DNA from 2 places in the Holdemania sp. 1001302B_160321_E10 genome. Region 1 is predicted to be linked to the other one. Evidence: a T-box and tRNA genes for the amino acid it is inferred to sense, from the RefSeq annotation. Region 1 holds a T-box; the other holds one or more tRNA genes.

Region 1 (14,965 bases):
TACGGTAGCCCGCCTTCCATTCGCGCTTGCCCTGCTCCGGCGGATTCAGGCATTGCTGCAAAGCGGCATTCAGCCGGTCGATTCCGGCCGGTCCGTTGTATTTGCTGGCGAGCACCTGAATGTCCTGGATATCGTAGCCCTTGTTGAGCGCCGACTGAACGACGTTGATGACCTGGTCCTTGATCTCGTAAAGTCCGACCGGGAAAAACGCCACGTCGCCATGACAGTCCAGCTCCTCCGTCTGGCCCTGACGAATCTGATGCGCCAGCGTGATCACGTCGCTGCCCTCGCTCTGGCGGAAGATCCGTTCCAGCCGGACTAACGGAAACAGCTCGGAGGTGATTAAATCCTTCAAGACGCAGCCGCAGCGGACCGAAGGCAGCTGATCCTCGTCGCCGATGATGCACAGCTTCTTGACATGCACCGAGGCCTTGCACAGCGCCGCGAACAGCCAGCTGTCGACCATGGAAAATTCGTCGATGATCAACAGATCGACGATCAGCGGATCCTGTTCCGTCTTGGTAAACGTATTCGATTCCAGATCCCAGCCCAACAAACTGTGGATCGTAAACGTATCGGTTTCCGTCAGCTCAGCCAGCCGCTTCGCCGCCCGTCCGGTCGGGGCGCAGCAGGCGATCCGCTGGTACGGATACAGTTTTTTAAACAACGCGGTCAACGCCCGCACAACGGTTGTCTTGCCCGTTCCCGGGCCGCCGGTCAGGATCATCGCGTCATGTTCAAAAAACGTGTGGATCGCGTCCAGCTGCGCCTGATCGTAGGTGATCGCCAGCTTTTCCTGCAGCGCGTCCAGCTCAAGCTGCAGCGTTTGGGGATCGACCGGTTCCAGTTCTTCAAACGGAAACAGCGTCAGAAACTGCGCGATCTGGACCTCCGCGTCATATTGATCGACATGATAGATCCGCCCTTCTTCTTCCACTAACCGTCGTTGTAAAAGCAGCGATTCCAGCAGTTCGTCAAAATCATAGGTCAGACCGGCGCACTGGCGTTTCATCTGATGCGCCAGCCCTTCGCGGCTGACATACGTATCGCCGCTTTGCATGTTCATCTGATCGACCAGCGCCACCATCGCCGCTTCCAGCCGGCGCGGATCCTCCAGCTCAAAGCCCAGCGACATCGCGACTTTGTCCGCCGTCGCAAACCCGATGCCGTCGACCTCGTCGACCATCCGGTACGGATTTTCCTGGATTTTCTCAACCGCTTCCTTACCGTAGATCCGCTCCAGCTTCATGACGTTGCGCATCCCCAGACCATGAGCGACAAAGAACTGGATCAGATTTTCCAGATCGTCGTCGCTTTCTTTTAACCCTTCCAGAATCGCTGTCCGGCGCTTGCTTGTCATTTTCGGCACGCTGTCCAGCACGGTGGGGTCGTTTTTAATCCGATGAATCGCGTCTTTGCCAAGGGCCGCCACAATCGTTTCGGCATATTTTTTGCCGATGCCCTCAAATAACGGACCGGACAGAAAACGAATCAGGGAATCCTCGTCGTCCGGCATGACGCGGTGGAAGGTCTCGACCTGAAACTGCATTCCATAGCGGGGATGATCGACATAGCTGCCGCTTAACTCCATCAGCGCATCCTCGCTGAACACCGGCAGATATCCGGTGATCGTCACCTGCCGCTGCTGCAGATCATCAACGATAAAACGAGCGACAGTGTAGCCGTTGTCGTCGTTGCGGAAGACGATCTGCTTCAGTTTGCCGCGGATGACGTCGCGTTCCTCACTCATTTCCCTCATTCCTTTCTCACAGCAGGATCAGCATCACGCTGATCAGATTGTTCAGCCCGTGCATCAGCAGCGGACTGACGATCGTCTGATTTTCTTCCTCGGCCGCGCATAACAGATAGCCCATCGTGCCGTAAACGAGAATAAAGATCCCGTCGCTGAGATTGCCGCTCAGCAGCGACGTGAACACATGCAGAAGACCAAACAGAAATCCGCTGACCAGCGCAGCGGTGCGAAAGCTGCCCCGCTGGCGCAGCGGCGTAAAGACGGCCCCGCGGAAGACGGTTTCCTCGACAACCGGCGCAAATAGACAGGTGACCAGAATGATCTGCAGCGGCGACTGGCTCAGCTGCTGGACGACGGTATCCTGATTCTGGCTGCTTGACATTCCGGTGATCAGAATGATCGCCAGATTCATCCCATACATCACCAGCCACATCTGAACATAGCGCGTCAGCGTCGATTTGACAATCGTCCGCCGGTTTTGCCGAAAACGCTCAAGATGTTCCTTTAACAGCGGCCAGGCCGCGCCGACCGTCACCGTAAAAACCAGAATATAGACCAGATTTTCCAACATCCGGTCAAGATTGGGGATCCCTAAGGGCGCAAACAGCCGGAGAAGCACCCCGATCAACAGGGGATAAAGAAACAGGTAGCCCGCGAAATAATTGAACAGGATGACCTGCACCCGGCGCTTTGACAGCCTGACTCGGTTCATGGCTCAAAGCTGCGGATCCGGTCCGTCAGCGATTGTCCGCGATGCCAGACTTCCTCGATCACGCCCCCGCCCAAACACTGCTCGCCCAGATAGAAGACCGCCTGCTGCCCCGGGGTCACCGAAGCGACCTGTTGGGGATAGGTCAGTCTGACAGTCGTTTCATCGAGGAATTCCAGCGTCACCGGATTATCCTTCTGACGATAGCGGAACTTCGCGCAGCAGGACAGCGCGCCCTGCGGTTTTGTCCTGGCCAGCCAGTTGACGCCGCTGACCAGACAGGTATCGCTTAAGAGCCAGTCGTTGCTTTCGCCGCTGGCCACCAGCAGCTCGTTATGGACGACGTCCTTGCCGACGACAAACCACGGTCCGCCCTCGCCGCCGATCCCCAGGCCTTTGCGCTGACCGATCGTGTAATACAGCACGCCCTCATGGTCGCCTAAGACCCGGCGGCTGATCACATCGACGATCTTGCCGGATTTGGCCGGCAGGTAGTTCTTCAGAAATTCCCGGAAGTTGCGCTCGCCGATAAAACAGATTCCGGTCGAATCCTTTTTCTCCGCGATCGACAGCCGCAGTTCCTTCGCGATCCGCCGCACTTCCGGCTTTTCAATCTCGCCTAACGGAAACAACGTATGCCGCAGCGCATCGGACGCAACCTGGCAAAGGAAATAGCTCTGATCCTTATTCAGGTCGTGCGCCTTGTATAAACCGCTGAAGTCTGCTTCATGCCGCACACGCGCATAATGGCCGGTCGCCAGCGTATCGAAGCCGCGGCTGCGGGCGAAATCGAGAAAGCTGGAAAACTTGATGTATTTGTTGCACAAAATATCGGGATTCGGCGTCCGGCCCTTCTTGTATTCCTGCAGGAAGTTAGAGAAAACGTTATCCCAATACTCCTTGACAAAATCCACGCGCAGCAGTTCTAATCCCAGACTGTCGGCGACGCTTTTAGCGTCCATCCAGTCCTTTTCCTGCGGGCATACGTCGTCGTCCGCATTCGGATTGCCTAAGAAATCATTGTTGGCCATCGAATCCCAGTTGCGCATAAACGCGCAGGTTACGTCCAGCCCTTGTTGTTTTAAAAGATACGCCGCGACGGCGGAATCGACGCCGCCGGACAAACCGACTAAGATTTTCATCATTCATCCTCCCTTTGTTTCTTTTGAATTTGAGGAAAAAAACAAGCATCCGCAGATGCTTGTCAGGCTTCTTCCCGGATCTTGCCGCAGCCGGCGTAATTCGGACAGCTGGCGTTGCAGGACAGCCGGGCCAGAGAGCGCAGCTGCTGCGGGACGAACGCGTCGATCTCCTCCTCGTCGTAGCCGACCTGGAAGTTCCGTTCATTCAGGATGATCGGCCGTTTCAGCACGGATGGATTTTCCTGGATGAAATGCACCAGCTCGCTGATCGTCATGTCGTCCAGGTCGATCGCGTTCTGCTGGATGATTTTTGAGCGCTTGGAGATGATATCCTCCGAGCCGTTTTCACTGCGCATCAACAAATGCCGGATCTCCGTTTCGTTGAGCAGCGTCGTAAAAATGTTCTTTTCTATATACGGCAGATTCCGCTCTTTCAGCCATTGTTTGACCTTTCGGCAGGAAGCACAGCCGGGTGAAGTATACACTACGATCATAAATTGCACCGCCATTTCTATTGCGCACAGCCGGGCTGAAATCAAGCTCAACGCCGTTGTGAGTTCTTTTGAGCTTTTATCATACAATGAAACAGCCGGAAATTCAATCCGGCCCTGCCGATTCTCGGATGAATTTCATGATTTTTTATGACCTGCAGTTCGCTGCTGCGTCTCGGATTGACAAGATCCAGTCCGATCCGGCTTGCATGTTCGACCGGTTTGTGCTTAAATTAAGAAAAGCAACGAAGAAAAAGCAGTAGCGGGATTTTGTGACATCCAGAGAGATGAGGAACGGTGCGACTCATCCGCAGAAATCTTTCGTGAATTGGGTTTTTGGAGCCTTGGAAAGCGTCAGTTTTCCAACGGAACAGGCCGTTATCCTGCATGAGCGGTTTTTCAGGCGTCTGGAAAACAAGCTGGGTGGTACCACGCGGAAGCGTCCCGGTGATCGGGGCGTTTTTTATTTTAGGAGGAGAAATGATGGAAAACACTGAAAAAAGAAAAGTCATGCTCAGCGGAATCAAGCCGAGCGGACAGCTGACGCTGGGCAACTATATCGGCGCCCTGCGCAATTTCGTCAAGTATCAGGATGAATACGAAATGCTTGTGTTCATCGCCAACCTGCACTGCATCACGGTTTATCAGGATCCCAAAGAGCTGAAAAAGAATCTGAAGGACGCCGTCGCATTGTATCTGGCGTGCGGTCTGGATCCGCAGCGGGCAACGATTTTCTTACAGTCGGACGTCAAGGAGCATGCGCAGCTGGGCTTTATTATGAACTGCAACAGCTATCAGGGCGAGCTGAACCGGATGACGCAGTATAAGGATAAGGTCGCAAAAGGCGAAACAAACCTGACGGTCGGCCTGTACACCTATCCGTGCTTAATGGCGGCCGATATTCTGATCTATGACGCGGATTATGTTCCTGTCGGCGAGGATCAGAAGCAGCATGTCGAGCTGACCCGCGACATCGCCAACCGCTTCAACAACCGCTATGGCGAAACGTTCCGGATTCCGGAGCCGGTTGTTCCAAAGGTGGGGGCGCGGATCATGTCGCTCAGCGATCCGTCAAAGAAAATGTCCAAATCCGACAAAGGCGACAAGGGCTGCATCTATCTGCTGGAAGATCTGAAATCGGCCCGCAAGAAAATCATGTCGGCCGTGACAGACAATGAAGCGTGCGTGCGCTTTGATCCTGAAAACCAGCCGGGCATCGCCAACCTGCTGACGATTATGTCTTCGCTCTCAGGTGAAGCGATCGAAACGATTGCCGAACGCTTCGCGGGCAAAGGCTATGGGGAATTCAAAAGCGCCGTGGCAGACGTCGTCTGCGCCGAGCTGGAAAAAATTCAGGCTCGCTACAACGAGATCATCAATTCGACCTTGATCGAGGAAACGCTGGCCGAGGGCGCCGTCAAGGCGCAGCGGCTGGCCAGCCGCAAGCTGGAAAAGGTCCAGCGCAAAATCGGCCTTGAGTTCCGCAAACGATAAACGGACAGCCTCAGCTGTCCGCAGCCTGGGATGATGGTAGTCCCAGGTTTTTTTTATCCGCGTGCTTCCACCCCACGCTTTGCCAGTAGCGCTGCAGCCGGCTTTCCTGGCGGGTTTTCGGCTGGATGACATTTTCCGCCAGATCCAGCTTTCGCTGCAGTTCAGGATCGTTGACCTGATAGTCCATGTGCTTCGCCCCTTCCGTTAAGCTCAGCATACCCGCTTAAAAGCGCAAAGCTTGTTTAACTTCGTCGAAAAGCGGAAAAAAAGACGTTCTGATGAAAGAACGTCTCAGGCTGGGTTAGTCCAGCGGTTTCTGATAATAGTTGCCGATGATTTTATCGGTTTTGGACACGTTGATGAACACCTTCGGATCGACCAGGCGGATCGCTTCGATCAAGCCGTGAACCTGATACGCGTTGACCGTCATGAATAACAGACACCGCGGCGTATGCGAGAAGCCCCCTTCGCCCCACAGCTTGGTAATGCCGTGACGGCAGTAATGGAACACCGCGTCGCAGACTTCTTCCGGCTTCTCCGTGATAATAAACAAGGAATTCAGCTTGTAGCGCAGATGCATCGTCTGCACGACCTGGGTGCTGCAGAACTGATAAATAATTGAATACAGCGCCTGTTCCCATCCAAACAGGATACCCGCCAGCACCAACATCGCGGCGTTGAAATACATGACGTAGGACCAGGTCGGAGCGTTGTATTTCGTCGAGGCGTAGATCGCGATGAAATCGGTGCCGCCGCTGCTGGCATCCGCGCGCAGCGCGATTGAGATTGCCAGACCGCCCAAGATGCCGCCGAACACCGCGATCAAAAGCATGTCGCTGGTGATCGGAAAGGTCGGAAGCAACTCTGTAAACAAGCTGGTTAATGAGTATTGCAGCACGGAAAAGATCGTGAAGCGGTGGCCGACATATTTGTAGACTAACAATGTCGGCGGAATGTTCAGCAGGAAGTAGAAGACGCTGAACGGAATCGTAATCCCGCCGAATTTCGACAGCGACATGCTGAACATGCGGGACAGGCCGGCGAAGCCGCCCGGGAACAGATTGCCGGTCTCGACGAAAGCTTTCATCGCCAGCGCGTAGACAAAGGCGGAAAGAATGACTGCAATCAGTGTTTTACAGTCCTTTTTGGCTTGGTTTGACATAAAATCTCCTCTTTTTTTCCATTCCTCATTTTATCATCTTTATTTTGTCTTTCAAGCCAAAAAGACAGGAATCTGAAATCTTAGAATTCGATGCGGATCTGGTAGCGGCGCAGCCACAGTTCCAGCTGGATAAAATACGCCAGCAGCTGCGGCCCCATCATCAGCTGACCGAACCACGGTTTGGCAAAACTGCCGCCGTCGGTGTCGATCAATTCCTGCAATCCCGCCGGCTCCAGCAGCTCGCACAGACGGCACTCAGGATCGTTGATCAGTGCCTGCAGACGGTCCTTGACACGCTGGGTATATTCCGGATGATAGGTCTTCGGATACGGGTTTTTCTTGCGGTGCGCGACCTTGGCCGGCAGGATGTCTTCAAACGCCAGCCGCAAAAGTCCCTTCTCTTCACCTTTATAAAATTTCATTGACCACGGCACGTTATACAGATATTGGTAGAGCTTCGCGTCGCAGAACGGCGCCCGCACGGTCAAGCCTGTCAGAGCCGCCATCGCTTCCTGGCGCTGCACCAGCGTCTGCATAAACCAATGCACAGTCAGATACGTCATGAGCTTGGCCCGCTGATCCTGTTCGCTGTCAAACGGATCCTTCGGCGCCCGCTGAACGGTCGCCCAGTAAGCGGAACGCATCGCGCCCTCATAGTCCAGCTCGTTCATCGGCGCGCGCAGCAGCTTCACACGCTGCGGCAGCGACTGCAGCCATGGAAAAGATTTCAGACTGACCAGATCGCTGCGGTAAAACCACGGATAACCGCCGAACAGCTCGTCCGAGCATTCACCCGTCAGCACCGAACCATTCTGTTCCCTGACCTTGCCGTACATCCACAACAGGCTGGAATCGACATCCGCCATGCCGGGACCATCACGGCCGATCATCGCCGGTTCCAGCAAGTCCGCGCATTCGCGCTGGGCGATGACTAGCGGATGATGATCGAACGCATACCGCTCGATCATCGCGTCGATATACTCGTTGTCGCGCGTCGTCTGATACGCATAGCCCTTGAAATACTGCGCGTTGCCCTCATAATCCAGCGAGTATGTCGTTAATGGTCCGTGCTTTGCCGCCAGCGCGCACAGAATGCTGCTGTCTAAACCACCGGAAAGAAACGCCGCGTGCACGTCCGAGGCTGCGCACTGACGGTTCAGCGAATCGCTGACCATCTGCCGGACATGCGCCGCCGTCGCCGCCAGATCCTCGTTGTGCCGGTGCACGTTCAGTTCAAAGTATTCGTGCAGGCTTTCCTTGCGGTCGCGGATCAGCAGCGCATACCCCATCGGCAGCTCCGCGATGTTCTTATAGAACGTCTGCCCTTCGGTATGTGACGGCCCTAACGCAAACAGCTCCAGAAGCGCGGCCCGGTTGACGACCGGCATGCGGCTGCCCTCGGCAAACAATCCCTTGATCTGATCGGAGAACAGCCATTCCCCATCCGGCTTGCGCGTATAATACAACGTTTTCACACCCATTGGGTCGCGCACAATATGCAGCTGATGACCCTGGACAAACACGATCACGAAACAGCCGTCGAGCTTTTCAAACAACTTCTCACTTAAAATTTCATACAGCTGCGCCAACATTTTCGCACTGTTGCCTGTGCTTTGCGGCCGGTATTGGCTCCACAGTGACCGCAGCTCGTCCTCGTTATCAAGGATGCCCGACCAGAAACAGCCGCACTTGCGCTGGCTGTCGTAGTAAACTTGATCTGGTTTTGCTGAAGCGAGAAGATGCTCGTCGCTGACGATTGCCAGTTCGTCCTTCAGCCCCATCCGTTCCAGCCGGGACTGTTCTTTTTGAATATTCCGATTTTCGTTGAATATCAGATTGATCTTCGTCATAATTTCCTCCTCATCGTTTCATTCTATGACAAACATCATCGTCTGATTCACCGCAGGCCGTTCAACATTTCCAAATATTGCAGGCTGCGGTTGCGCTGCTGACGCAGACTGCGGGCGCAGACCGGTATCCGGTAAACAACGCCGGTATCAAAACAAACCACGGCGATCCCGTCATCGCTCATAATCTTGCGAATGCGGTCAGCCCGCAGGTAAAGACAGTCATCGCGCTCCATGGACACGGTCGGAATAAAGATCTGGGGCGGATAGCCGCCGATATAAAGCGCCGGTTTCTGGATGATTCCCATTTTCTTACGGTAACCATCCAGCCGCCCTTCCAGGCTGCTTCCCGCTTCGACGCACCAGCGGCGCAGCCATTTTACCGGTTTGTCCGGCAGTGCGCTGATTGTCCCATCGAAATGGACCGCAATCGTGCAGCAGTTTGCTGAATCGTAGTAAAGTAGTAATAAGTCTCTCATAAATTCCCCTTTTTAATGCTTTGGTGAGTGATCCGTCACTAGTAATCATTGCAGAAAATTTAAAAAATCCTGTTTTTTTCTCGTTCTTCGTAAATATTTCTGTTACACACTGGGCAGGCAAATTTTTATTTTATTCGCATAATTCATACAAACCCGTCAGCTCTATTTATACCCGGCTGGCAGTTTTAACATTCTATTTTCAATTTATTCTTACCGCTTGAAAAAAACATAAAAAAACTCCCGCAAAGCGAGAGTAAAAACCGGAATTTCCGCTGCAATTTCCCTGTTTTTTGATTGTTCAAAGACAAAACAATCCTTATAGAGAAGCCTCAGTCCAATTTTTGTGTTAGGTTATTCTCCGCAGCAGTCACCGCCGCAGCAGCCGCCTTCATCCGAGGAGCAGCCCCCGCCGCAGCCTCCGCAGCCGCCCTGCATCTGGCGTTCATAGACGAGCGTGTCGATGACCAGGCATTCGATCTCAACCTTCGCGCCTTTCGGCAGCGCGCCAACCTGCACCGTGGAACGGGCTGGATACGGCCGGTCAAAATACGTGGCATAAATCTCGTTCATCGCATTGAATTCGCCCAGGTCGGTCATGAAGACCGTCGTCTTGACGATGTGGCGCATTTCCAGATTCATCTCCGCCAACAGCGCTTCGATATTCTTTAATACCTGGTGAGTCTGTTCCTGGATGCCGCCCGCGACGATTTCGCCGCTGGCCGGATCCACCGGAATCTGGCCGGACATATAAACAAAGTCGCCCAGCTTCACCGCCGGGGTGTACGGGCCAATCGCTTTCGGCGCATTGGCAGATGTAATTTCCTGAATCAGCATGTTTACCTCCTGTACGTTTGCCGTTTTGAGTCTGATTTTATGATCGGATTCCTATTCGTCTTCTTCAAAATCCTGGATATAGTAATCCCGCTCCAGATCCATAATCCGCCGCGCGTGGCGCGAGCTGAAATGCTTGACGACCTGAAACGCCGCAATGATTAAAAGAAGCGCGAGAAAGGCAACAGATAAGAAGTCATTGACGTTTTCGATCATTTTCCATCACCTCTGACGCCTATTATACTGGACTTCAGGTTAATTTTCAAATAGAGAACCCTCGGCGATGAAAAAAACCGGCGTCGTCAGGATCAGCGCCTTCCCCTGCGGCCGGATCCAGAACCGTCCGCCCTCGCACAACGCTAACGCCGGACCGGAAAGCAGTCTGTCTTTCCGCAGGCAGGCATAGGCGCACAGCGCCCCTTCCGCACTGCTGCAGATTCGTCCCTGCACCGGCACGCTGGAATCCAGATAAAAGGACTGCGCGTCGATCAGCCGCCAGCGATGCACCGCATGATCCGGCGGATCCCAGGGCAGAATCCCCTCCCCGCGGCATTCATGCTGACCATAATAGCCGATGAAGTCTTTCGTAACCTGCGGACGCGGCAGGCACAGCGCGATTCCATTTTTCTCGATAAACCAGCTGATCCAGCGGTCCGGCGTCCGAATCGTGCCCTGAGCTTGATTCTGCATGCGTTTCTGCCAGACTGCCTTGGCCAGCACCGCGGACAAGAGCGAGGGGCCGTCATTGCCCTGCGCATCGAGCAGAACGCTTCCTTCTTCAGCCTGTTCGCCAACGCCCGCCAGCTGATCGCCGCCGATACCCAGCCCCCCGCTCAGAATCCGGGACGCCGATTCGGCATGGGGCGGCTGATCGATCAGTACTGTCGACAAATCCGCAGCCGCAAATTTCCAGAATTTCACAATATCACCTCAAGTATATTTATGCTGGCCGGGCTCAGAATAATGTCAGGAGGCGATAAATATGGCAAGAAAAAACGAGAAAACTGAATCCAGCAAAGAACGTTTCGTCGCTGTTCGTAAGAACAACGAAGGAAACCTGTGTGAATTTAAGTCCAACACAGGCAAGGTCTATGACTATGAGATGGCGATCGAAGCTATCGAACAGGGCAAGATCGAGGGCGCGATGCTGTTTACAGGCCGTGACGGAAAGCAGCACATCCGTTCTAAGAACGATGGCGATCCGAACACGAAGTTCTCTAACCTGAAAGAGTTCTAAGTTTTCCTCCTTAACTCAAATCAGGGCTGCCGGAATCAACTCTCCGGTATAGAAAAAAGCAGGGCAAAATCCCTGCTTTTTTCTATACTTTCACGCAAAACTAAATTGTTCACCAACTTAGCGGAAAGGATCGTCGCCAACCTTGCCGCTTTTTAAGCGAATCAGCCGAACCGGGCCAGATCCTGTTTCTGGAAAACCGCCTGAAGCAGCTCCGGCAGCCGCTGGGGTGTGCAGGCAAAACAGGGAATCGCGAGATTGGCCACGCGCTGGGCCATATCCTGGTTGTAATACGGCTTGCCGCCATCCTGAATCGCCAACAGGCAGATCACGGTCACACCGCTTTCCTTCATCGCCTGCAGCCGGTGAAGCAGTCCGGCGTGATTGCCGCCCTCATCCAGATCGGAAATCAAGAAGAAGATTGTTTTGTTCGGCTCCTCAATCAGCTGCTCGCAATATTTTACCGATTTATGGATATCGGTTCCCCCGCCCAGCTGGAAACCGTAAAGCAGCTCGACCGGATCGCTGCACAGCTCGCTGAGATCGACAATCGTCGTATCAAACGCCACGACGTGCGTGCGCACCGCGTTCATGCTCGCCAAAATGCAGGCCGTAACGGAGGAATAGAGGATCGAGCTGGACATGGAACCGCTCTGATCAATATCCAGAATCACATGCCAGCGGTTGCTTTTCTGCTTGCGGTCAAAGAAATAGACGCGCTCCGGCACGATCGTCTGCAGCGCAGGCGAATAGTGCTTCAGATTTTTGCGCACGGTATAAGGAAAATCAATCGCCGCGGCGCTGGGCAGCGGGGAATGCTCCTGCTTCGCCAGGGCGGCATGCACGCACCGCTGCAGCTGTGAGGCCAGCTGACGGTTGATCAGCTCGACAATTTTACGGATGTAGGCGCGCGCCTGATCCTTCGACTTCGCCGGGATCAGATCTTTTAACGTAAGCAATACGCTGGCCATTTCCAAATCCGGTTCCAGCTGTTCCAGCAGCTCCGGCTCCATCAACAGCTGCTTCCAGCCTTTCCGTTCGATCGCATCCTGCTGAATGACCTTGACCAGATCCGGATCAAACAGCGAGCGGATGTCCTTCAGCCACTTTGTGATCTGCGGATGGCTGGGGCCCAGGCCGGCTCCGCTGCCCGCGGCTTCCCCGATTCCGCCATACACCGCCGCCAGTGCGGCATCCAGCGCCAGACCGCGGCGGTCCAGCTTAAAATCGGGATCCAGCTTTTGAAATTCAGACTCTGTTTGAACGCCGAGGATTAACCGCCAGCGCGTTAATTTTTGTTGAGTATCCATCAGAATTCACCAAAATCAAAATCTTCCAGTTCGCTCAGAAGATCTTGTTCCTCTTGTTTTAACTCGTCGTTGAGCACTTCCGCAACGCTGTCTTCATCCAGCTGCCACAGACTGCCCAGATTCTGCGCGACCGCTTGCTTTTCCGCGGCGCTGTACGTACCGAATGCCCGCCGCAAAACCAGCAGAATACGCTGGAAATCCGGATCGGACAGACTGGCGATGTATTCGTCGAGCTGCCGCCACAGATACGCGCGGGCGATCAGGGCATAATGATTGCGCAGCATCAGGCCCTCAAAGCTGGCCGCCGCGATTTCCGCGGGCACCCCCGGCGACAGCCGATAGCTTATCCACTGCTCCAACTCTGCTTCCGCCAACAGCCCCCGTTCCAGCCGGATCGCCGCCGCATAGCCGCCTAACAGCGGATGGACGTCGTCGCGGCCGGATAATTCCGTTAAGACGTCCAGCCAGGTTTCCTCCATGTAATGATCGTGCAGAATCGACAGCTCATTGATGGAACCCAGCGCTTCCATGACGCCGCGGGCGGCTTTGCCATCGCACTGGCAGCTGCCCGGACAGAGCAGCAGCGCGCGGTAAAACAGCTGGTGAAACAACGGCTCAATCGCCGTACTGTCCATTCGCCGCAGCGAACCAAACCGCAGCAGCGTGCTCAGCCGGCGCGCCGTCTTGACGATCTCCTCCAAGGCCGAGGAATCAATCGCCAGCGCCTGCACCGCTTTTAAAGCATCGTCAAGACTTTCCTGCAGGCCGCAGAGAAACGCTTCTTCCACGACCGCCGCGCATTCGCTGAGCTGCTGCGCACGGGCCAGCTGTTCACGCAGCACAAACTGAGCGGCGGAAGCGACGCTGTCGCCGGACAGCGATGCTTCAATCAACGTGATCTCCGCCGTACTGCTCCACTTCAAATCCCAGCTTTCCTTCCAATCGCCGCGGGCCTGAGTTTTTGGCCGCAGCGTGCCAAACGGAACGCCGAGCACCCGCAGCCGATGCAGAAACATCGACCGGCGCAGATCGAGAAACGCGGACGCTTCCGTCTTCACCGTGGTCTTCTCCCGCAGATCCAGTTCCAGTAAATTCGCTGTCAGCGTGTTGTAGCGCTGCAGCTTCAACGTCCGCAGCGCCTGATAAAAATCATTCTGAATCGCCGTCTGCGACAGACCCTGGGGAAGACTTCCGATCGCCGTGCCGATTTCCGTATCGACAAAAGCTTCCATTAAAACTGTCGGGCGCCCCTCGCCCATACAGGCCATCGCGGCATCCTTTAAATCCTGCAAAGAAGGCGTCGCTTCCTGCCGCAGCGCGGCCAGACTCTGCGCCAACTGCAGCGCTTCGATGACCTGGGCGGTGGAACAAGGATAGCCATGTTTGCGCTGATAAAACGATAATTGCGACAAGTAAGCCGCGGCCGCCTGATCAGGGTGCCCCTTGCGTCCATACTGCCAGAGTTGTTCATAGTAGGCTGGCGCTTTGTTGCCGGCACCATAACCGGAGAGCGAGGCCAGCCGGAAATAGGAATACGGCATGAGCGTTCGCCGGACGGACAGCGCCGGAAGCTTTTCTGCTTGTCCGCAAGCCTGCGGTGTTTCAAGACCTTCGCCATGGTACGCGCCGCAGATCACCGCAATTCGTTCCGCGTCGATTCCGCTTTGAATATAATGATCGATGACTCCGCGCATAAACGCCTCACGGCGCAGCGTCAGCGCATCCGGCGGCTGAAGCTGGCGCAGATGATGCGCGAACAGTGCCAGCGCTTCGGCAAACTTCGCCCCGTCCGTTTCATGCTCAAACATCCGTTCCCAACGATCCTCTTCATCCAGCTTCAAATCCATGGCCTGATCCTGCGCCTGATCGTTTGCCTGCGGTTTGTCCGGCGTGTCGTTTTGCACCAGAAACGCCGCGGCAGGCAGATCCATAAACGCACACGGTACCTGATGGGCATGCGCCCATTGCATCGCGACATACTCTGGCGAATAGCACGCAAACGGATATAAAACCGAGCGGACCGGCGTTGTGTCAGTGTACGCCATGATCGCAAACGGCGGCGTCAGTTCCGCGCTGACGATCGCTTCGATGAAATCGCTGCAGTCGCTCGGACCTTCGATCAGGACGACCTGGGGCTGAAGCTGATCAAGAAACGCACTCAGATGGAGCGAACAGGCCGGCGAGAGATGACGGACGCCGAAAACCGCCGCCATTATTTATTCAGCTCCATGCATGCGTGATAGAGCTCATAATAGGCCAGGCCTTTCTTCTTCAGAATATTTTCCAGATAGTCCTTCCACGCCACGCCGTCTTTCGCTTCATCCTTGACGATCGCTCCCTGCAAGCCCGCGGCCACATCCGCGGCGCGGATTTTTCCATCCCCAAAGCTCGCCGCCAGCGCCATACTGTTCGCCAAGAGCGAAATCGCCTCGGCGGAGGACAAGACGCCGGAGGTCGTTTTCACTTTCAGCTTACCGTCCAGCGTCGCCCCGGCGCGCAGCTCGCGGAAGATC
Region 2 (14,965 bases), on a different contig from region 1:
TTTCAAGGATCGTGCCGGCTGCGAACTGCTCGTTTTTTATCCTGATCACCTCGTCAGTGAAATTCAGCAGCGTCAGATGGTCAGCAGCGAAGGAAACAATATCGGCGTGTGCGCGATCCGCGGCAATTTCGACGACGCTCAAAGCGCGGTCAAGCGCTGCTTTGCCGATCCGCAGCTGCGCGCTGCGTTCAAAGCCTGTCAGATTGAGCTTTCCAGCGCCAATTCGATCAATATCGGCCGGCTGGTTCCACAGATCGTCTATTATTTCTGGGCCTACCGCCAGCTGCGTCAGCGAGGCGTGCTCACAGCTGGGCAGACGTTGGATTTCAGTGTGCCAACGGGTAATTTTGGGGATATTCTGGCTGGCTATTACGCCAAGCAGATGGGCTTGCCCGTCGGCAAGCTGATCGTCGCGAGCAATGCCAACAACGTTCTGACTGAATTCTTCACCACCGGCTGCTACAACCGCCGGCGGCCCTTCATGAAAACGACGTCGCCGTCGATGGATATCCTGATTTCCAGCAATCTGGAACGCCTGTTAGCGCACGAAACCGGATTGGATGGTCAACAGGTCGCGGCTTATATGGATCAGCTGCAGAAACAGGGAGAATATCAGATTGACTCCGCGTTGCTTCATCGCCTGCAGAAACAATTTGCCTGCGGCGACTGTACCGACGAGCAGGCTGCCGAAACCATCCGGCAGGTCTATGCCCAAAGCGGTCAGGTCCTCGATCCGCACACCGCAGTCGGCGTGCACGTCCTGCGTCAGCTGCGAAGTGAAGGATTTGAAAAAAATCCATGCGTTGTCCTGGCGACCGCTTCGTGCTTCAAGTTCAGCAAGGACGTCTATGAAGCCTTGTTCGGTGCGGCTGAAATGGACGAGTGGACGGCGATGGAACAGTTGAGCAAACGCACCGGAATTCCAATTCCCGCTCCGTTGCAAGGCTTGCGGGACAAACCAGTTCGGCATACCGATCAGATCGAAAAGGATGCGATCCTCGATTATGTCCGGCAGAAAGTGCAGGCGATGAATCATGATTAAAGTGACCGTACCGGCGACGACCGCCAATTTAGGCCCCGGCTTCGATACGCTGGGACTGGCGCTGGACTTACAAGCCAGCTTCACTTTCACCCCCGCCGCGCAGTTTACGATTACCGGTTGTCCCCGGCGTTATTGCAACGAGAATAATTTAGTCTGGAAAGCCTACTGCCGTTTGTTTCAAAAGCTGAACGAGAAGCCAATCCCCGTCCAGATCACGATTGATTCGCCGATCCCGGTCAGCCGCGGTCTGGGATCGTCTTCCGCCTGCATCCTCGCGGGCCTGTGCGGGGCGAACGCGCTGTTGAACGAGCCGGTCTCCACGCTGGATCTTCTGCGGCTGGCCTGTGAACTGGAAGGTCATCCGGATAATGTCACCCCGGCGTTGTTAGGCGGATTGAAGGCCGCGCTGATCGATCAGGACTGTCTGTTGACCGCCGACTTCAGCGTCAGCGAACGTCTGCGGTTGGCCGCGCTGGTCCCGGACTTCGAACTGGAAACCCGCCGTGCCCGCCAGGCTCTGCCTCAGAGGATTCCTCATGCCCAGGCCGCGGGCGCTCTGGGCAAGCTGGCTTTTCTATTAAAAGGATTGGAAACGGCGGACAGCGCGTTGCTGGAAGCGGCGATGAACGAACCATTGCACGAGCCTTACCGCATCCCGCTGATTCCGGAATATGCGGCTGTAAAACAGTTATGCGTCGATCAGGGAGCCGCCGCGGTAATGATCAGCGGTTCCGGGCCGACGCTGCTGGCCTTATTTCTCGATGATCTTCCGGAAGCTGCCCTTTCGTTAAAGCTCAAAACACTGGATCATCATTGGCAGCTGCTGCCCTGCCGCGTCCAACAGGAAGGCGTCCGTATTGAATGCAAGGAGGAACCCTATGAGTGAACAATATCTGATCGTCAACACGAAAATCCTGCCGGATTTTTACGCGAAAGTTGTGGAAGCCCGCGATCTTGTCGAACAGCACAAAGTAAAAGGGGTCAGCGAAGCTGTTCAGCGCGTCGGCATCAGCCGCAGCACCTATTATAAATATAAAGATTCGATCTTTTCTTTCTCGGAAAACGCGCGCGGCCGCAAAGCTGTGTTAAGCATGATCCTGACGCATCAGCAGGGCGTGTTAAGCGAGGTGCTCAACGAACTGGCGGCCCAGCACACCAGCGTGCTGACGATCAACCAGTCAATTCCGATTCATGATCACGCCTCGGTCAGCCTCTCGCTGGATATCTCAGATCTGGATTGTTCCATCGACGAAGTGCTGCGCAGCCTGAAAGAGAAAAAGGGCGTGACCAACGTCCGCCTGATCGACCTGGAATAAAAAAACCTTCCTTCCGCCAGAGCGAAACATGTTGATTATCCTTGATTCTGGAAGCTTCCGATTGCGGAACCTGCATTTCCGGGATAGAATAAAAGTCCGGACTGTATCAGGGGAGGGTAAGCGATGACACGAGGTATTCTTTTATTTGGTTCTTCCGGTTCAGGAAAAACCACGCTGGGCAGGATGACGGCCAGTGAACTGGGTTATCCCTATTTTGACATCGACGATTATCTATGGCGCAAAGACACGCCAGTTCCGTTCACGCTCATGTTTTCGCGAACAGAAAAAGCCGAACGGCTGATGCATGACATTACTCCATTCGATCATTTCGTCATGGCCGGATCAATGGACAGCTTCAATGCGCCGTTTGTACCGTTGTTTGATCTGGCCGTGCATGTCGACGCTCCGGCCGAGCTTCGCCGGCAGCGTCTGCACCAAAGAGAACTGGAAGCCTTCGGCGCGCGGATTCTACCGGGCGGGGATATGTTTGAAGCGCACCAGCGTTTCCTGGCGGATTCTGACCGCTACGAAACCGACGGTTCTCCCTGCCGCAAACGGCATCTGGAATGGGCGGCCAGTCTGCCCTGCCGCGTGCTTTATTTAAACGGCGCCAATCCTTTGTCAGAAAATCTGAAGCTGATCCTGAGCACGTACAACGAGCTGATTCACGCTTCTGATATCGCAGAGATTCCAGTTGAACACATTCGATAAAATGAAAAAAAGAAATTGCCCCTTGGAAAATTCAATCCATTCGGCAATTTCTTTTTTTGTTACTTTAAAACAGATTCGGAAGGAAACAGAATGTTTTTGTTTTACTCAGCGTGTTCCAGCGCCAGCGTCTTCGTCGTGATATCGCAGACTTCAGCTGGTCCGTAATACTGGATCGCGCCCGGATAAACGAAGCTGGTTTCCACAGCCCATTCCTCACGATGAGCCTCAAAGAATTTAAACGGCTTGCCATCCAGCTCGACAAGTGCTTTCTTGATGACTGGCTTGTCTTCGCCATGTCTTCTTTCGATGTTCATCATCTTCGTGATCGGCATACCGCCCGCTGTCCATTCGCTGGCCGGCTTGGACAGGTTGGAGATCTTTGACAGATAGCCGTTGTAGCCATACTGGATCAACATAAACGCATTATATCCCAGCGAGTAGCAGTAGTCGGAATCAAAGTTAGACGGGAACGCGCATCGTCCTTCATAGCCTAAGAAATGATGCAGCGGACTGAATTTTCCCTTATAGGTTCCGGCTTTCTTTCTTTCATCCAGCTTATCCTTGACTAACGCCGAGAATAATTTTTCCGATTCGATCAGGGAAACCTGGACGTTGCCGTGCGGATCGCGTTCCAGGAACAGCTGCTGCTGGATGTTTTCCGGCAGGATCGCAAAGACGCCCATGGATTCTTTCGTCAGTCCTTGTTCAATGAACGCATACTTTTCGCTCCACGTCGCCAGCGCGTTGAACGCGTCAGCCTTGCTTCCGGCGAGAAGTTCGTTGATTTCCTGAATTAACGCAGAGAATTCCGGTACGAATTCAACGACGCCTTCCGGAATGATCGCGACACCGAAGTTCATGCCCTTTGCCGCACGCTTTTCAACGGAATCCGCAATGTAATCCGCAATCTGCGACAGCGACATTTTCTTTTCCGATACTTCTTCGGAGATCAGACAGATATTCGGCTGCGTTTCCAGCGCGCATTCCAGAGCGACATGGGAAGCGGAACGGCCCATGACTTTGATGAAATGCCAGTATTTCTTCGCGGAATTCGCGTCTCTTTCGATGTTGCCAATGATTTCGCTGTAAGTCTTGGTCGCCGTATCAAACCCGAACGAGCATTCGATATCTTCGTTCTTCAGATCGCCGTCGATCGTCTTCGGGCAGCCGATGACCTGAACGCCGGTGTCATGCGCCGCAAAGTATTCAGCCAAAACCGCCGCATTGGTATTGGAGTCATCGCCGCCGATGATGACAATCGCCGTAATTCCATGCTTCTTGCAGACATCCGCAACGATCGCGAATTGTTCGCTAGTTTCCAGCTTCGTTCTGCCGGAACCGATGATATCGAATCCGCCCGTGTTGCGGTACTGGTTGATGTAGGCATCGTCAAAAATCAAATAATCGTCTTCAATCAAACCGATCGGACCATTCTTGAAACCATAGAGAACATTTTCTTTATTCGCAGCTTTTAAAGCATCATATAAGCCGCAGATGACATTGTGTCCGCCCGGAGCCTGACCGCCGGAAAGAATCACGCCGACGACCTGTTTCTTCGTTTCCGCCGTGTTCTCACCCTGAACAAATGTAATTTCTTTTTTGCCGTATGTGTTTGGAAATAAGCGTTTGATTACTTCCTGATCGGCTGCGCTTTGAGTTTCTTCGCCTTCCTGAACCCCGATATTGGCAATGCCATGTCTCAGCATACCTGGAAGTTTCGGTGAATACTCATATCTAGCAGATTGTAGTGATGAAATTTTCATAGTTAATCTCCTTCTCATCTTAGATACATCGTAATTTTAAGATATTTAACCTGAAAAGTAAACCGGTATTCGCGTGTTCAGCGTGACAAAAGACACAAAAAAGGAACATCCGGAAGATTTGATCGCCGGGGTCCAATTCCCCGGCGATATTTCTCAATCTGGTACTTTTATTTTTAGACTAAACTGGGGATTATTATGCAATAAAAAAAGCCTTTCAGAAAGGCTTTGCGAATAAGTGGCAGGGGTGGAGAGAATCGAACTCCCATCAAAGGTTTTGGAGACCTCTGTTCTACCATTGAACCACACCCCTAAAAAAATGGTGACTCGTACGAGATTCGAACTCGTGAATGACGCCGTGAAAGGGCGCTGTGTTAAGCCACTTCACCAACGAGCCATTTTTTCCGATTGCTTTGTAATAATAGCATAAACTTTTTATGATTTCAACAAAAAAATAAAAAAACGAAGGCAGAAACTTCGCTCCGCCTTCAGTGATTTTGTTTCCGTAACATCCGATTCTGTTCCCGGCTGCCCTTTTTAAACTTGGCTTTCTGGAACATCTTCGGCAGGATCTGCCAGTCCAGATACACAATCAAGCCCGGCAATGCCGGCAGGAATCCCGGCAGCAGAAAGAAGACTGCCACCGGCACCGCCAGCGTCAGCACCGCAATGGACAACGACTCCAAGAAACAGGTAAACGCCAGGTCCAGCGCCTTCGCCAGCGCTGTTTTTACTGTCAGCCCGGGAACCTCCACCAGCAGTGCAAAGACCATCAACAATTCAAAAAAGACAAGCCCAAGCCCAACCGCAGCCACCGTGGCCCCCAGCACATCCTGCGACGATTCGCCGATCCGATAATAAAGCAAATCCCACAGCAGCACCGCGATGACAACCAGATGGATCAGCCAGATCTTCGTGGCTAGCGGCCAATGCTGACGAAACGCGGCGAAAAAGGATTTTATCACCGAGCGGCGATCTCCCCGCACATAACCGCTCATCGAGGCGTTGAGCGCCGTACTGGAGGCGCCGATCGTGACGACAGGCAGACTGCAGATCAGCCACAGAAAGCCCAGCAGCACGATGTTCATTACCCGGTCGACGCCGGTCCAAAATAATTTTTCTCCTTTTTCGCCCATGTTCCACTCCTCTTTCAGGATTACCCTATTTAAATCAGTTTAAAATCTGTAAGGAACCCAGTCCCAGATTTTCTGTCGACTGCGCGTCAAACAGGATATACCGATCCCCTTCAAAACCGAAGTGAATGACGGAATCCATCGCGAAGTCGATGCTGCCGAAGGCCACCGCCGACAACGTGATGTCCTTGACCGCCAGCGACAACGTTGTTTCCATCCCGCTTGGCAATGAGGAAACAACCGTGCCTTCGATGCCCTCGTCCGCGCTGACTTTAACAAATTCCGGTCTTACGCCTAAAACATAATCCCCTTCCGCCGGCAGCGCCAGCGGTTGGTTCGGCGTGAAACGAACAGAGAAATGCCGGCAGGTCAATTCGACTGCCTGATCCTTTTTGATCCCGTGGCAGGAAATGAAATTCATCGTCGGATTGCCCATGAAATCAGCGCAGAATAAATTCGCCGGTTCACCATACAACGTCAATGGCGGACAATACTGCTGCAAAACACCTTCCTTGATCAGACATACCTTCGAGCTCAGCGTCATCGCCTCCGACTGATCGTGGGTTACATAGACAAACGTCGCTCCGGTCGCCATGTGCAGCCGCTTCAGTTCAGCGCGCATGTCGTTGCGCAGCTTGGCGTCCAGGTTGGACAGCGGTTCGTCCATCAACAACACCCGCGGGTTCGGGGCTAAGGTCCGGGCGATCGCAACGCGCTGCTGCTGACCACCCGACAATTCAGACGGATAGCGCTGAATGTATTCTTCAATCCGCATCGTCTGGCAGATTTCCTTCACCCGGGCGTCGATCTTTTCCTTCGGCCATTTCATGTTTTCCAAACCAAATGAAATATTTTTATACACCGTCATGTGCGGCCACAGCGCATAGTTCTGAAACAGGAAACCGACATTGCGCTTATCCGGCGACACATTGACGCCTTTAGCATCGGAGAACACCAGCTGATCGTCGATGTAGATCTCACCTTCGCTCGGCGTTTCCAGCCCGGCGATCATCCGCAGCGTCGTCGTCTTGCCGCAGCCGGAAGGTCCTAACAGCGAGACGAAATCTCCGTCCTTAATTTCCAGATTTAAATGATTTACGGCGATTGAGCCCTTGCCGAATTTTTTTGTGATATCGACTAATCTTATTGTCGGCATGTCAATTTCCTCCTCCTACACCCTTTTCAATGGAAGCGCCGGTCAGCTTTTCTACGCCGAAATTCACGATGAGCACCACGAAGATAATCAACAGGTTGATCGCATTGGAATACTGCTCCCAGCCCTTTTCATCATACATGAATAACAATGTCGTCAGCACGCGGTTGTTTGCGGTCACCAGAATCACGTATAAGCTCAGTTCGCGCATACTGGAAACAAACGGCAGCAGATAGCCGGAGACGATCGTCGACTTCTCGATCGGCACGATGATCTTGGCCATCCGTTTGACCCAGGGAATGCCCTGAATGATGCCGGCCTCCTCAATTTCCGGAGACAGCTGCAGCATCGAGTTCACGCCGGAACGGGAAGCCATCGGCAGATATTTGACCGTCCCGATCAGAGCCAAAATCGCAAAGGTGCCGTAGAGCGATGGAATAATTCCGTGCGGGCGTGAGAACATCGACAGATAAATCGCCGCAAAAGCCATCGACGGAATCAGATACGGGATAAACGTCAGATTCTCTACGATCTGGCTCAGCTTGCTTCCCCGCCGGCGCACGATCGCATAACCGGCCAGAAAGCCCAGCGTACCCGCGCCCACCGCGACGATTGCCGAAAGCTTCAGACTGTTGAACAGCGTCTTCCAGACGTCCGCGTTGATCAGGATTCCGGCCTTGTCCATGACGTCGTTGCCGCCCTTGGAGCTGCCGATCCAGAAATCCAGCGTCATGTTGGACAGACTGTAATTGCCTTTAATAATGATCAGCGACTGCAGTAAGAACGAGATCAGCGGGACGACCGACATGCACAGCACCAGACACAGCACCAGCACTGACAATAGACTGCGGGCTTTCTTTAAATGGAACAGCGACACGTTGGCGCTCTTGCCCGTCACCGTCGCATAGGATTTTCGCTTGCCGATCAGCTTCTGGTTTGCCAGCATGATCAGCACGCTGATGACGATCATGACGATCGCCAGGATGTAGCCGACGCCCGGGTTGGTTCCCTGCAGCGCGGCGTACAGCTCGGTGGTCAGTACGTAATAACGCACCGGCAGACCGAGGAACTGCGGTACGGCGAATGAACTCATCGCGCTGGAGAAGACCAGAATAACCGTGCTCAGCACGGCCGGCATAACCATCGGAATTGTAATCCGCGTAAACATCCGCAGGCGTTTGGTTTTCAGGATGACCGCTGCTTCCTCCAGATTCGCATCCATGTTGCGCAGGATGCCGCCGATCAGGATATAAGCGAACGGCGCGTAATGCAGCCCGGTGACCAGAATGATCGGAAATGGTCCGTAAGCGAACCAATTCGGCGTTGCGATCCCCGTCAGTGCCGTGAAGATGCCGGTCGCCCCGCCGACCGCGGCGTTTTTAAAGAAATTCTTCCAGGCTAACGCCAGCGTCCAGCTCGGCATGATGTATGGGAAGATAAACAGCTTGGTCAGGACTTTTTTCCAGCGCAGATCGCTGCGGGTGACCAGCCAGGCAAAGCCCCCGCCGATTAAAATCGCGACGATGCAGGCGCTGATCGAACAGACCAGGCTGTGGGCCAGCGGTTCATACAATAAGGATTTACTGTAAACGCTGGCGAGCGTGCGGTTCCAATGATACGCTGTCAAACTGCCGACCGCCTGATGGACGCGGGATTTCTCAGCCGAATGAACGATGAAGGTATCCTTGACGATCGAAAACAGCGGAAAGACGACCAGATAGGTCAGAACGATCAAAAAGAGCACCAACAGGATGTTATAGGGTTTGCTGAAGAATGTCTTGACTTGATTGAGCTTTCTTTTCATATTCCCCTCCCTAAGAGTGAGAAAGGCTGTGATGGCGAACACCACAACCTTCCGAGAGCTTTCTTATTTGATCAGATTGATGAAGTCTTCAACATCCGCGCGGTGCTCGGAGCAGTAGATCGGATCTTCTTCGACCAAGATCGATTTCCATTCCTTGACCGTCTTGTCACCGTCGGTAACTTTCAGATTGGTATTGCCGGAGTAATCGCCGAAGCGGCCGGTCATGCCGTTGTAGAGGGAGCCGTCGTTGATCTTCAGCTCGCCGTTGCCGAACCAGCCTTCTTCCGTGAACAGCCAGCACAGGAACGCCTTCGCCATATCCGGGTTGTCGGCATTGCTTGTCAACAGGCCGTAGATCGGATAAATGAAGCCCGCAAACGGCGTGACGTTGGAGGCGAAGCCCAGCTTGTAGCCCTTATCCAGATTCTTCTTATATTTGTTCAGCGTGATTAAGGCCGACCATTGCTCGCTCTGACCTTCCGCGCCGATTGCCTGGGCGATATCGCCGTCCGAGGAGCCGACGACCAGACCGTTGTTGTAAAGCATCTTGATCCACTGGTAACCGGCATTCGGGCAATCGCTGTCCAACACCAGATCGGTTCCGTAGTAATCTTTGTACGCCGCTTCCAGCTTGGCCGCATAGTCGTCGGAAGTGATCTGCGTCAGGAAGTCCATGTTGACGCCCTCGCTGTACGGATCCTTCATCTGAACGGTGCCTTTGTATTGCTCGTCGGTGACATACCAGATATTGCTCAGGTCTTCTTCCTTGACGTTATCGCTGTTGAAAATGAAGACCTTGTTGCAGTAATCATAGACTAACAGCGGTTCTGTATCCGCGCCGACCAGATCATAAATTTCCTGATTGTACCAGTTATAGACGTAGCCTTCCTCGACCAGATCGGACATGACGCGCGCGCCGTCCTGGATGAAGATGAGATCCGCGCCTTCAGCGCCGGAGGCGACTTCCTCCGCGACCTGAGTGATCTGGTTGGTATCGCCGATCTGCGTGCATTCAAATTCAACGTCTAAGTTATATTTGTTCTTAAACGCTTCGCAGCCGCTGACGACAACGGAATGTGTGGAATAGACCGTTACTTTCTTGCCATTCTCAATCCCCTTCTGCAGCAGTTCCTCAAAGGTCGACTGATCGATTCCCTCCGTGGACTCGCCCGGTGTTTGGGCATTGTCCGGCTGCTTCTCCGGTTCCTTTGTCCCTTTGTCTGAGCATCCGCTCAAGGCTGCGGCACAGAGAAAGAAACAGCACAGGACAGTTAAAACTTTTCTCATGTTTCCTTACCTCCGACGGTTATGTAACCGCTTTCTTAAATCCATCTTAAAACTAATTTTTTTATTTTTCAACGATTTGAAATCAATTTGTGAAATTATTTGGAATAAGCAAACAATTACCACATTGTTCTTACTAAATTTCAGGCTTTATTCCTATTTTTCGATGATTTTACCTGTTTTCAGGAAATTTTTACCGGATTCATTCCCAACCTCTAAAAAAATTCTAATTTATTTTTAGATTCAAACAGGAAACGATGCGAATCTCTGCTCTCTTTCTGGATGCGGCAACCCCCAAAGCCGTTGAAAAATGAAGGCGATTTCGCACTTATAGCCTAAATTTTTTTTATGTTTTAACAGACGCTTCGGCGTTGATTTGCAAAGCTTCGTCATGAAGTCTTCATTGTTTTCGTCGGCTTGCGCATTGTTTTCTCGCCCCATTGCCGATATAATTAGGCTGTGGTTCAACACTAAGAAAAGAAAGGAGTCGTATGAAGAGTGAACTTCATACAGGAATTCAATGAGTAAAAAAAGAAAAGCGAAAAAATCCGGGATTTCGGCCGGAGCGCTGAGCGGCATCATTCTGGTGATGGTGCTTGCGGGTGCCGGGATTACCGGGACGCTGGCGCTCAATTCGATCTACTGCGGGCCATACAAAGCGTACACCCGGCATCTGTTGGAAACGATGGACGAAGGCAGTCTGCAGTACAAGGCCGCGGGGTTGTTCTATTCCCAAGCCGAACTGGATGCGATCCGCAATCCGCAGCTCACTGACCAGAGCGAACAGTCTGCCGAGGTTCCCAGCGCTGATCAGGACGCGATTGAGATCATTGATCTGAAAGGCACGACCTTTGAAGGCAAGCTGATGATCGTCCACGATCCATCCCGCGTCTTCGTCGCCTGCAATCCAAATATGGATTCCGGAGCGCCGGGCTATTCCGTCGAAAAATACATTCAGGACAACAACGCGATCGCCGGGATCAACGCCGGCGGCTTTGAGGATGCCGGCGGCAACGGCAATGGCGGCACCGCTTACGGCATCGTCATTCACGACGGCAAGCTGATCAGCGGCACCCCCGGCGAATTCACGCCGGTTATCGGCATCAACAACGCCAATCAGCTGGTCGTCGGCGATATGACCGCTCAGCAGGCGCTGGATTATGATATCCGCGACGCCGTAACCTTCGGTCCGGTCTTTATCAAAAACTGGGAAGTCGTCTTCGAAACCGGACGGCATCCGGGCCTGAATCCGCGTACCGTGATCGGTCAACGCTACGACGGCGCGTTCCTGTTGATGGTGCTGGACGGCCGGCAGCCGAGCAGCTTCGGCTCAACCTATCAGGACATCATCGACATCATGCAGCAGTATGACGCCGTCAACGCCGCGAATCTGGACGGCGGCAATTCCACCGTCATGGTCTACGACGGAGAAACCCTGAACACCACTGTATCGATCAAAGGTGACCGCCGCGTGCCGACCGCCTTTATCGTGAAATAGGAGAAACCGCAATGAGTAAAAAACAAGGAATTCCAACAGGCACTGCCCTGGCGATGATCGGACTGATTCTCGCGATCGTGATCGGCGCTTCCGCCGGCGTGCTGGCTCTGGTCAACGGCAAGATGAGCGCGTATGAAAAAACAACACCCGACGCCGCGCTGCAGGCGTACATGAAACAGATTGAAAAGCAGGATTATACTGAACTATATCAACAGTTCCAGACCCGTACCGGCAGTCTGAGCAGCGAAGCTGATTTCACTGCGGCGATGAATACAATCTACGGCGATGTCGACTTTAAAGATCTGAACTATGTTAAAGATGATAAATCCGCGGAAGGGTATGAAGGCACCTATGGCGTCTATTCCAAGGGCAGAAAAGTTTCAACGCTGAATCTGCGCAAGGAGAACGAGACATGGCTGGTGGAAACCGTCATGCAAAGTTCCGGCAACCTGAGCTACCTGATCGACGCCCCGGCAGAAGCGCAGGTCAAGGTCAACGGCATTCTCTTAGGCAGCGACTACGTTAAAGAGACCAAGGTTCCGGCCGGCACCTTCGACCGCTACAAGACCAGTTCCGCCGCCCCGACCGTCACCCGTTATCAAATCAGCGAACTGATGTCCCAGCCGGAGATCACCGCCGAGGGCTATGTCGTTGTCAAAGATGCCTATGAAGAGCGTTTCTACGTTGGCCAAGCTGCCAGCGGCGAGATCAAAAGCGCAGGCGAGAAAACGATGACGGCGATTGCTGAAGCGGCGGCGCGCTATGCCACCGGTGACGGCGGCCTGGGCACCTTGACCGGCTACTTCCTGTCCGGCAGCGAATTTGCGGCCAAGATCCGCACAATGGACAACCAGTGGTATACGGGGCATGCGGGCGTCAAGTTTGAAAATGCCGAGGTTCTCGATCTGATCCAGATCGGTGAGCATGATCTGGTCGGCAAGGTCATCTTTGACTACACTGTATTGAGCAACACGTATGGCAACCGGACTTATCACTGCGGTTATCAGATTGTCCTGACCCACAGTTCAGGCAGCTGGAAAGCGATCGACCTGGTCGTCAACAACGACCTCAATCCAGCCAACAATTAATTCAACAAAACACTCAAAAAGCGACAAATGTCGCTTTTTTTGATATCTCTGCTGTGGTACATTATAAGTAATAAAAGCCCTTAACAAAGGAGGAACAAGCATGATTGATTATACAGAAGGTTCAGGGAAACAATATCACATCGGCGTTGGGAAAGGCGAGATCGGCCGCTACGTTTTACTGCCGGGCGATCCGAAGCGCTGCGCCAAGATTGCGGCGCACTTTGACAATCCGGTACTGGTCGCGGATTCCCGCGAATTTGTCACGTATACCGGCGAGCTGGACGGCGTGAAGGTCAGCGTGACTTCAACCGGAATCGGCGGCGCTTCGGCTTCGATTGCGATGGAGGAGCTGCATGTCTGCGGCGCGGATACGTTCATCCGGGTCGGCACCTGCGGCGGGATGGATCTGGATGTCAAAGGCGGCGATCTCGTCATTGCCACTGGGGCCATCCGCTTTGAAGGTACAAGCAAGGAATACGCGCCGATTGAATATCCGGCAGTCGCTGATTTTCAGGTTGTCAATGCGCTGGCGCACAGTGCTGCCAAACTGAATATGCCCTATCATGTCGGCGTGGTGCAGTGCAAAGATGCCTTCTATGGCCAGCACAAACCGGAAGAATTGCCAAATCATGAAGAACTGCTGCGCAAATGGGACGCCTGGTTAAGAATGGGTTGTCTGGCCAGCGAAATGGAGTCAGCGGCGCTGTTTATCGTCGGCGGCTATCTGCGCTGCCGCGTCGGCTCGGTCTTCCTGACGGTTGCCAATCAGCAGCGGGAAAAGGCAGGACTGGAAAATATCCAGCATCACGATACCGAAGCCCCGATCCGCGCGGCGATTGAAGCGCTGCGCGAACTGATCAAAGCCGATCTGGCAGATCAGAAGGCTTAAATTCAATTCGTCACGGCAATCAGCTGCCCCTGCCTTTCGATCTTAACCCCATCAGCACAAAAATCAATAAAATCCAGAAAAGAAACACTGCCCGACGCTTCTCCCTCTGGATTTTTTCATTTATGAAAAAGGGATCCAGTCTGTGCGCTTGGAATCCCTTTTGTCTTTTATTGTTCTCTGGTTGAGTTTTCCCGTTTGAAAAACTTGCTTAAGCCGCACGCTTCAACGCCTGAATCCGGGATTTCAGCTCATCCTTCACTTCCAGTTCCTCAGCCTGATCAAGTACGACAAGCAGCTGCGGCGCGATTCCCTTTAACGAAGTCTGCGCCAATTTTACCCAGCTTTCCAGCGTATCCAGCGCATAGGTCCGGCAGCTGATGACCGGACACAACAGAGCGCAGCGGATAAACTCCGCACCTTTGCCCGGATATAGCCGCAGCGACTGCAATATCGCCGCCAGCGCATGAAAATTCTGATAATCCTTCCCCAGTCCCAGCACATCCGCAGGACCGCTGGCCATTGTCTCTAACGGCAGGCAGTCGGCATACAGCGCAAGAATCTCGTCGCAGTCCTTTTCCGAAGCCATTAATAACCGCGCCGCCATGCAATGCTCCACCGGATTCTGCTTTAGCCAGGTCATCGCCTTTTCTTCATACGGGATGCTCAGCTTCAACGCTTCTTCAAATCCTTTGCCCTGTTCCATCGCCGCACTGACGGTGACGTAGCATTCCGATGATTTCAACAGTTCCAGACACTGCTTCTTGACCTCCGGCAGTTTGACCTGTTCGCCGTCGATATACTGAGCGATCGCGATCAGATTCTGAACGGTCGCTAACGTCATCGGGAAATGTTCCGCCTGCTTCAGATAAGCGGTGAACACCCCTTCGCGGTCCTCGATTTCCGAGATCCCCGCAACCGGGCCTTCCGCCATTAAACCGTCTATGATCAACGTGATTCCCGCCCAGTCCTCCGGTGATAAATCATCACGGCGGAGCTGATCAATCAAATCGCACTTCTTCGCTACGGTCAGGGCCGAATATGCCGGAGCCACGTTATTCTCGCAGCCATGATCCAGCAGCCATTTTTTGATCAGGCGGTTTGCTGGATCGATCTGATTCACACAGTGAATCCGGCCCCAGCCATGAACCTTCTGCATCAGATCAAAAATTTCATCGTTGCCGCCGGTCCAGCTGCGCATGATAAACAGACAGTATAGCGTAAATTCGTTGCACAGCGCCAATGCGCGGATCACTTTTTTCAGCGCTTCCTGCTTATCGGTATTCAACA

The links. A T-box is a leader RNA that pairs with one kind of tRNA and senses whether it is charged. The one in region 1 lies ahead of trpS (tryptophan--tRNA ligase), so its partner is inferred to be a tRNA-Trp.
Region 2: it encodes a tRNA-Trp, which carries the amino acid that the T-box ahead of trpS (tryptophan--tRNA ligase) is inferred to sense. The anticodon was not compared.

What each region holds. Positions count from the first base shown of each region.
Region 1 is NZ_JADNEM010000017.1:45,603-60,567, reverse strand. It holds gene I2D94_RS11345 (ATP-dependent RecD-like DNA helicase) at 1-1,750, opposite strand, end outside; gene I2D94_RS11340 (CPBP family intramembrane glutamic endopeptidase) at 1,767-2,465, opposite strand; gene mnmA (tRNA 2-thiouridine(34) synthase MnmA) at 2,462-3,607, opposite strand; gene I2D94_RS11330 (Spx/MgsR family RNA polymerase-binding regulatory protein) at 3,667-4,098, opposite strand; T-box leader at 4,332-4,545, shown strand; gene trpS (tryptophan--tRNA ligase) at 4,576-5,589, shown strand; gene I2D94_RS11320 (hypothetical protein) at 5,600-5,776, opposite strand; gene I2D94_RS11315 (YitT family protein) at 5,891-6,751, opposite strand; gene I2D94_RS11310 (asparagine synthetase B) at 6,832-8,601, opposite strand; gene I2D94_RS11305 (competence protein ComK) at 8,649-9,077, opposite strand; gene I2D94_RS11300 (RidA family protein) at 9,429-9,911, opposite strand; gene I2D94_RS11295 (hypothetical protein) at 9,963-10,124, opposite strand; gene I2D94_RS11290 (hypothetical protein) at 10,164-10,829, opposite strand; gene I2D94_RS11285 (DUF3892 domain-containing protein) at 10,891-11,145, shown strand; gene I2D94_RS11280 (VWA domain-containing protein) at 11,307-12,452, opposite strand; gene I2D94_RS11275 (DUF5682 family protein) at 12,452-14,665, opposite strand; gene I2D94_RS11270 (AAA family ATPase) at 14,665-14,965, opposite strand, start outside.
Region 2 is NZ_JADNEM010000009.1:15,155-30,119, reverse strand. It holds gene thrC (threonine synthase) at 1-1,042, shown strand, start outside; gene thrB (homoserine kinase) at 1,035-1,928, shown strand; gene I2D94_RS07060 (ACT domain-containing protein) at 1,921-2,358, shown strand; gene I2D94_RS07055 (shikimate kinase) at 2,482-3,069, shown strand; gene I2D94_RS07050 (diphosphate--fructose-6-phosphate 1-phosphotransferase) at 3,171-4,832, opposite strand; tRNA gene I2D94_RS07045 (tRNA-Trp) at 5,069-5,142, opposite strand; tRNA gene I2D94_RS07040 (tRNA-Glu) at 5,150-5,226, opposite strand; gene I2D94_RS07035 (YesL family protein) at 5,318-5,965, opposite strand; gene I2D94_RS07030 (ABC transporter ATP-binding protein) at 6,000-7,118, opposite strand; gene I2D94_RS07025 (iron ABC transporter permease) at 7,120-8,919, opposite strand; gene I2D94_RS07020 (ABC transporter substrate-binding protein) at 8,983-10,206, opposite strand; gene I2D94_RS07015 (phosphodiester glycosidase family protein) at 10,724-11,701, shown strand; gene I2D94_RS07010 (NTF2-like N-terminal transpeptidase domain-containing protein) at 11,713-12,789, shown strand; gene udp (uridine phosphorylase) at 12,890-13,678, shown strand; gene I2D94_RS07000 (hypothetical protein) at 13,887-14,965, opposite strand, start outside.